Regions from separate parts of the Pseudomonas sp. SH10-3B genome, predicted to be linked through region 2. Evidence: predicted binding sites of a transcription regulator. Region 2 holds the regulator's gene; the other holds the start of a gene.
The links. Region 2 encodes FliA, which starts transcription of late flagellar genes. Its sites were predicted from a motif close to CTAAAGTTTNNNNNNNNNNNGCCGNTAA; they were not measured.

Region 1 (4,210 bases), on a different contig from region 2:
CAGCCCATCGACTGCTCAAAGTGGCACGTACCCTGGCGGACCTGGATCAGGTGGATGCCATCACCCGTGATCATCTGAAAGAGGCCCTGCAATACCGCCCGGCGGCGATCACTTAAGCGTGGCGCAGATCCAAATGTGGGAGAGGGCTGGGTCCCTCCCACATTTTGTACAGCGGTGGCTCAGCGAAAGCGATCCACCTCATGGCGCAAACTCGCCGCCAGCGTCTCCAGCTCCTTGGCGGTAATTGCCAGGTTGGACACCACTTCACGCTGCTCGCTGTTGGCCAGCGCGATGCTCTGCAGGTTGCTGCTGAGCAAGGTCGCGGTGCTGCTCTGCTCCTGGGTGGCGGTGGTGATCGCGGCGAACTGCTGACCGGCCGAGCGGCTTTGCTCGTCGATGCGCGCCAGGGCCGAGGCCACGTCGGCGTTGCGCGACAGGCCTTCCTGCATCAGCGCATTACCGTGCTCCATGGTGCTGATGGCGTTGCCGGTTTCCTTCTGGATGCTCTGGATCATCCCGGAAATTTCATCGGTGGCTTCGCGTGTACGCGACGCCAGGTTACGTACCTCATCGGCGACCACGGCAAACCCACGGCCCTGCTCACCGGCGCGGGCGGCTTCGATGGCAGCGTTGAGCGCCAGCAGGTTGGTCTGTTCGGCGATCGAGGTGATCACGCCGACGATCCCGCCGATTTCCTGGGAGCGCTGGCCCAAGGTGTTGATCACGGTGGCAGTGCTGTTCAGCGCCGTGGCGATATGTTCCAGAGACGACGAGGCTTCCTGCATCGAGTTGCGGCCAATGCGGGTTTGCTGGGCGTTTTCCTGGGCGAGGCGCTCGGTGGCGCCCATGTTGTCGGCGATGTTCAGCGAAGTGGCGCTGAATTCTTCGACCGCGCCAGCCATGCTGGTGATCTCACCGGACTGTTGCTCCATGCCGTCATAGGCACCGCCGGACAGGCCGGACAACGCCTGGGCGCGGCTGTTGACGTCTTCGGCCGCCTTGCGGATATGCGAAACCATGGTCGACAGCGCTTCGCCCATCTGGTTGAAACTACGCGCCAACTGGCCGATTTCGTCATGGCTGGACACGTTGAGGCGTGCACTCAAGTCACCCGCGCCCAAGGCTTCGGCCTGACGCACAAGGTCACTCAGGGGTTGCAGCTTGCTGCGCAGCAGCCAGACCGTGGCGCCCACCGCCAGCAACATCGCTAGCACGCTGCCGATCACCAGGCGAGTACCCACCGCCCAGGTGACTGCGCGGATTTCAGCTTTCGGCATGCTCGCGACCACGGCCCAAGGACCACCCTCGAAGGGCACCGAAACGCTGTAGAAGTCTTCGTTCTTGTCGCTCCAGAAGCGGCCTTTGCCTGGGCTCTTGGCCAGGTCCAGCATCACAGGAACCGACTGATCCAACGCCTGCACGCCCGCCGGCGGCACCAGCCAACGCTTCTGCTCATCCAGCAACGCCAGGGAACCCGTTTGGCCAATGCGGAAGCGCTTGAGGTTTTCGAACTGCGCGGCTTGCGCATCGGTGTAGTCAAAACCGATGAACAGCACGGCAATTACCTTGCCGCTGGAGTCCCGTACGGGGCTGTACTGGGTCATGTAGGACCGATCGAACAATACCGCGCGCCCGATATAGGCCTGGCCACCCAGTACACGCTGGTAAGCCGGGCCCTGGCGATCAAGCACGGTGCCGATCGCACGGCTGCCGTCCTGTTTGGTCAGGGAGGTGCTGACGCGGATGAAGTCGTCACCGCTGCGCACGAATACCGTAGCCACGCCGCCGGACATCTGCTTGAACTCGTCAACTTCGCTGAAGTTGTTGTTGAGCACTTCGCTGCCCAACAGCAGACTCGGTGTCTGAACCCCGGCGACAGTGATCATCTGATCCGACTGCACCGTCAACCCGGCGCTGAAGCGCTTCTCGAACAACCCCGTCAGGCGCTGAGTGCTCTCGCGCAAGGTGCTGTGGAAAGTGTTGAGCTGGTCGGCGAGCAGGCGCGCCTCGCTGGCCAGGTGTTCCTCGCGGGTATCGAGGTTGGCAGAGTCGAGGGAGCGCAAGGCAAACACCGTACTGCCGCCAATAGCGACAGCCAGTATCACGGCTAATGCGAGGCCTAACTGTGAGGCAATCCGGGCGCGAGGTTGAGACATGACAGCTCCTGGCCGAGGCCAGGATCATCCTGATCTCATAGCGCTGCTCGGCAAATTATCTGGTGGGAAACGTTGGTGCACGATGGTTCCAACACACCTACTTCGGCGGCAGGCGACAATACTTGAGCGAATCGCAGGGGTACCAGGCAAACGGTTGCGCGTTGAGGCCTGAACCACTCAATAGAGGCGTTCGACGCCGGGCAGAACCATGGCCTGCACTTCGCTCTGGAGGAAGTCCGCCAGGCGCCGCAAACGCTCACCGCCGGGGCGGGTTTTCGGCCACACCAGATAGTAATTCTCCCCACTGGCGACTGCGGTTGGCCACGGCAGGCTCAGCCGTCCCTGCGCCACGTCCTCGGCCACCATCAACAAGTCGCCCATGGACACGCCATACCCCCGCGCTGCGGCGATCATGCCCAGCTCCAGGGTATCGAACACCTGCCCGCCCTTGAGTGATACCTGGGATGACAGCCCCATGCGCTCCAGCCATTTGCGCCAGTCCCTGCGGTCGGGGGTGGGATGCAGCAGCTCGGTGGTGGCCAGGCGCGAGGCATCCCAGGGCCCATCCTCCAACAGGTTCGGCGCACCGACGGGGATCAACAGTTCGGGGAACAGGTAGCTGGCCTCCCAGTCCACTGGAAAATGCCCGTAGCTCAACAGCACCGCACAGTCGAAAGGCTCCTGATTGAAGTCCACCTCATCCACGTTCATCCAGGCGCTGGTCAGTTGCACCTCATTGCCGGGCTGCAGTGCCCGGAAGCGGCTGAGCCGCGCGAGCAGCCAGCGCATGGTCAATGTGGAGGGGGCCTTCATGCGCAGGATGTCATCTTCAGCATTCAAGGTGTGACAGGCCCGCTCCAGCGCCGCAAACCCTTCGCGCACGCCGGGCAACAACAGGCGCGCCGATTCAGTGAGCTGCAGGGTACGGCCACTGCGCTGGAACAGGCGGCAGGCGAAGTGCTCTTCAAGTGTGCGGATATGCCGGCTCACCGCACTTTGGGTGATCGACAACTCCTCGGCTGCCCGGGTGAAGGAGCTGTGCCGGGAGGCCGCTTCAAATGCGCGCAAGGCATAAAGGGGAGGAAGACGACGATGCATGAGGAAAGCTCCGACAGCGCAATACCGAAACCCTACCAGAATCAATCAGGCATGAGTTTTAATCATGCAAGCGATCGCATTTATCCCTTTGTGCAATCGGCTGAGAGCGCCGAGAATCAACCCCTCCCCAACCCTCTGACTTTTTGAGCGTGATGATCATGCAGCATCCGGCACGTACCGAGCTCTGGGCCATTCTGCGGCTGTCAGGGCCGTTGATTGCCTCGCAGTTGGCGCACATGCTGATGGTGTTGACCGACACCCTGATGATGGCGCGCCTGAGCCCCGAAGCCCTGGCCGGTGGCGGCCTGGGCGCGGCGAGTTATTCGTTCGTCGCGATTTTCTGCATCGGCGTGATTGCCGCCGTGGGCACCCTGGTTGCCATCCGCCATGGCGCGGGCGATATCGAAGGCGCCACCCGCCTGACCCAGGCAGGGCTGTGGCTGGCCTGGCTGATGGCCTTGGCGGCGGCCCTGCTGCTGTGGAACCTCAAGCCGGTGTTGCTGATGTTCGGCCAGACCGACACCAACGTGCACTCGGCAGGGCAATTTCTGACGCTGCTGCCGTTCGCCCTGCCCGGCTACCTGAGCTTCATGGCGCTGCGCGGTTTTACCAGCGCCATCGGCAAAGCCACTCCGGTGATGGTGATCAGCGTCGGTGGCACGGTGGTCAACTATCTGCTCAACCACGCGCTGATCGAAGGCATGTTCGGCCTGCCCAAACTCGGCTTGATGGGCATTGGTTTAGTCACGGCGATTGTCGCCAACAGCATGGCGCTGGCGTTGATGTGGTACATCCGCAGCAACCGGGCCTATGCAGCCTACCCGCTGAGCGCCGGGCTGCTGCGCCTCAACACCCACTATCTGCGTGAGTTGTGGCGCCTGGGCCTGCCGATTGGTGGCACCTACGCGGTGGAGGTCGGGCTGTTTGCCTTTGCGGCACTGTGCATGGGCACCATG
Region 2 (4,210 bases):
GCCTGCAAGCCAGCGATCCGGCGTTGCGCATGCAGCTGGAAAGCCTGGCCGGGCGCGGCATCAAGTCAAAAAATTACCTGGTGCTTGCAACCACCAGCCAGAAACAGGTTCTTACCGCTGCGTACCATAGCTACAAGCGTTGCGGTCTGGCCGGTTGCATCCTGACCAAACTGGATGAAACCGCCAGCCTGGGCGAAGTGTTGAGCCTGGCTATCAGCCATGAACTACCGGTTGCTTACCTGACCGACGGGCCGCGGATCCCGGATGATTTGCATCTGCCGCGCCGTCATCAGTTGGTCAGCCGCGCCGTGAGCGTGCAAATGCAAGAAGAGCCTAGCGAGGAAGCGATGGCCGATATGTTCGCCGACCTTTACCACAACCCGGCAAAGCGGGTGGGTTGAGGCGCGATGAACACCGTGAAATGTACCTACATCGATGGTCTGCAAGCGATTCACGCGGCCAAGCCATGTAGCCTGCGTCTAAGCAAGACAAGGTAAAGAAATAAAATGGGCAGCATGCATCCCGTACAGGTGATCGCGGTGACCGGCGGCAAAGGTGGCGTCGGAAAAACTAACGTGTCAGTGAATTTGTCCCTGGCCCTGGCAGAGCTTGGCCGTCGCGTCATGCTGCTGGATGCTGACCTGGGGCTGGCGAACGTCGACGTTCTGCTGGGGCTGACGCCCAAACACACCCTTGCCGATGTGATCGAGGGGCGCTGTGAGCTGCGCGATGTGCTGCTCCAGGGCCCTGGCGGGATCCGCATCGTGCCGGCCGCCTCCGGCACCCAGAGCATGGTGCACCTGAGTCCGGCTCAGCATGCCGGCCTGATCCAGGCATTCAGTGATATCGGCGACAACCTCGACGTGCTGGTGATCGACACCGCCGCCGGGATCGGCGAGTCCGTGGTCAGCTTCGTGCGCGCGGCGCAGGAAGTCTTGCTGGTGGTCTGCGATGAACCCACCTCGATCACCGACGCCTACGCCCTGATCAAACTGCTTAACCGCGACTACGGCATGAACCGCTTCCGCGTCCTGGCCAACATGGCCCAGAGCCCGCAGGAAGGTCGCAACCTGTTCGCCAAGTTGACCAAGGTCACGGATCGCTTTCTCGATGTGGCCTTACAATACGTCGGCGCAGTTCCCTACGACGAGTGTGTGCGCAAGGCTGTGCAAAAGCAGCGTGCAGTCTACGAAGCGTTCCCTCGCTCCAAATGCGCATTGGCGTTCAAGGCTATTGCCCAGAAGGTCGATACCTGGCCGTTGCCTGCCAACCCTCGGGGGCATCTGGAGTTTTTCGTCGAGCGATTGGTGCATCAGACGAGTGCAGGACCGGTGCTATGACAGCGAACGGCTATAACGCGTACAAGAAGTCTGCCCGTGACAGTCAAGGCGAGTTGATCGAGCGCTATGCGCCGCTGGTCAAGCGGATCGCCTATCACCTGCTGGCACGCCTGCCCGCCAGTGTCCAGGTCGAAGACCTGATCCAGGCGGGCATGATCGGCCTGCTCGAAGTGTCGACCAAGTACGACGCAAGCAAGGGTGCAAGTTTCGAGACCTATGCGGGTATCCGTATCCGTGGCGCGATGCTGGACGAAGTGCGCAAGGGTGACTGGGCGCCACGCTCGGTGCACCGCAATACGCGCATGGTCAGTGACGCAATTCGGGCAATTGAAGCAAAAACCGGTCGCGACGCTAAAGATCACGAAGTTGCGGCCGAACTCCAATTGAGTCTCGACGATTATTACGGGATTTTGAACGATACCTTGGGCAGCCGCCTGTTCAGTTTCGACGACCTGTTGCAGGACGGCGAGCACGAAGGGCTGCACGAGGACGGCGCGAGCGCGCATATGGAGCCGTCGCGTGACCTGGAAGACGAACGTTTCCAGGGGGCGTTGGCGGACGCCATTGCCAACCTGCCGGAGCGCGAGCGGTTGGTGTTGGCGCTGTACTACGACGAAGAGCTGAACCTCAAGGAAATCGGTGAGGTCCTGGGGGTCAGCGAATCGCGTGTCAGCCAGTTGCACAGCCAGTGCGCGGCCCGCTTGCGGGGGCGTTTGGGAGAGTGGCGAGCGCGCTGACAGGCAGTGTGGGGAGCATTGCAAAGCGATACCGCGAAGGTGATTGGCCTTCGCGGGTTCGACCCGTGGTGCCCCCGGCAGTCCTTGTTGTGTAATGCCTGTTGATTGAAATGGCGCGTCCAGGTGCTGGGCGCGTTTAAGACTGCTTGGAGGTCGAATTGGACAAGAACATGAAAATCCTCATCGTTGATGACTTCTCAACGATGCGGCGGATCATAAAAAACCTGTTGCGTGACCTGGGGTTCACAAACACGGTCGAGGCGGATGATGGCCTGACGGCGATTCCGATCCTCAACAGCGGGAGCATCGACTTTCTGGTAACGGACTGGAACATGCCGGGCATGACCGGTATCGACTTGTTGCGCCACGTGCGTGCCGACGAAAAACTGCGCAGCCTTCCCGTGTTGATGGTGACCGCCGAGGCCAAGCGTGAACAGATCATCGAAGCCGCCCAAGCCGGGGTCAACGGTTACGTGGTCAAGCCATTCACTGCACAGGCCTTGAAAGAGAAGATCGAAAAGATCTTCGAACGCATCCACGGCTAATGCCATCGCGGGGGAGCTATGGAGCATAAAGAAACGTCACTGGGCGACTTTGAGTCGACCCTGAAAAAGCATGCTCACCAGTTGGTCGACAGCCTTGAAAAAGGCCATTTCGGCGACGCGGTGCAGTTGATCCATGAGCTCAACCAGACCCGTGACCGCGGCCTGTACCAGGAAGTGGGCAAGCTCACACGCGAGCTGCACAGTGCGATCGTCAATTTCCAGATTGATCCGCACATGCCCCAGGCCGAAGAGATTTCGCAGATCACCGATGCCACCGAACGCCTGTCCTATGTGGTCAGGCTGACCGAGGCGGCGGCCAACCGCACCATGGACCTGGTGGAAAACGCCACGCCCCTGGTTAACGGCATGGCCACTGAGGCCCACGCCCTGAGCAACGACTGGGGCCGCTTCATGCGCCGTGAAGTCGGTGCAGAAGAGTTTCGTGAGCTGGCCCGTCGAGTCGAAGGGTTCCTGTCACGCAGCGAGCAGGAAAACCGCACGGTTGCCAGCAACCTCAATGACATTCTGCTCGCCCAGGATTACCAGGACCTGACTGGTCAGGTGATCAAGCGTGTGACCCAGTTGGTCACCGAAGTGGAAAGCAACCTGCTCAAATTGGTGCTCATGGCCGGCCAGGTCGACCGTTTTGCCGGCATCGAACATGACCGCGAAGCGATCCTCTCTGAAAAAGATCCACAAAAACATCTCGCCAAGGGTGAAGGTCCGCAGATTCATGCCGATAAACGTGAAGACGTTGTGTCAGGTCAGGATGACGTAGATGACCTGTTATCCAGTTTAGGCTTCTAAGGAGCACCCACATGAGCTTCGGCGCCGATGAAGAGATCCTTCAGGATTTCCTTGTAGAGGCCGGCGAAATTTTAGAGCAACTGTCCGAACAACTGGTCGAGCTGGAAAGCCGCCCGGATGATGCGAACCTGCTCAATGCAATTTTTCGCGGTTTTCATACTGTAAAAGGGGGCGCCGGCTTCCTCCAGCTCCATGAGCTGGTGGAGTGCTGCCACATCGCCGAGAACGTGTTCGACATCCTGCGCAAGGGTGAGCGTCACGTTGATTCGGAGTTGATGGACGTGATTCTCGAAGCACTGGATGCGGTCAACGGCATGTTCAGCGAAGTTCGCGAGCGTGCCCCGATCACCGCAGCCACGCCGGAACTGCTGGCCGCCCTGGCGCGCTATGCAGAGCCGGCCGACACCACGGCAGCGCCGGTGGTCGAAGCCGCACCGGAACCGGTGGCGGAGCCTGAAGCAGATGTGACGGACAGTGAGTTCGAACAACTGCTCAACTCCCTCAGTGCCGTCAAGGCCGAGGCCGAAGCTCCGGCCGCCGTTGCCCCGGCTGTCGCGCCGAGCAGCGAAGACATTACCGACGCTGAGTTCGAGTCTTTGCTCGACCAGTTGCACGGCAAAGGTCAGTTCGCGGCCGACGCCGTGGCGCCTGCCGGTGCTGTCCCAGCTGCGGTGGATGCGCCTGTCGCGCCTGCCAGCACCGACATCACTGACGACGAATTCGAAGCCTTGCTCGACCAGTTGCATGGCAAGGGCACCTTTGCGGCCGACGCCTTGCCGGA

Region 1: a site for FliA is predicted at 2,256-2,283, ahead of J1G35_RS05710 (methyl-accepting chemotaxis protein). Genes of this name have one in related genera too.

The regions. Positions count from the first base shown of each region.
Region 1 covers NZ_JAFLXD010000005.1:66,530-70,739, reverse strand. The annotation lists gene J1G35_RS05715 (YifB family Mg chelatase-like AAA ATPase) at 1-116, shown strand, start outside; gene J1G35_RS05710 (methyl-accepting chemotaxis protein) at 180-2,156, opposite strand; gene J1G35_RS05705 (LysR substrate-binding domain-containing protein) at 2,334-3,254, opposite strand; gene J1G35_RS05700 (NorM family multidrug efflux MATE transporter) at 3,407-4,210, shown strand, end outside.
Region 2 covers NZ_JAFLXD010000016.1:3,551-7,760, reverse strand. The annotation lists gene flhF (flagellar biosynthesis protein FlhF) at 1-401, shown strand, start outside; gene fleN (flagellar synthesis regulator FleN) at 507-1,340, shown strand; gene fliA (RNA polymerase sigma factor FliA) at 1,337-2,077, shown strand; gene J1G35_RS14185 (chemotaxis response regulator CheY) at 2,248-2,622, shown strand; gene J1G35_RS14180 (protein phosphatase CheZ) at 2,641-3,429, shown strand; gene J1G35_RS14175 (chemotaxis protein CheA) at 3,441-4,210, shown strand, end outside.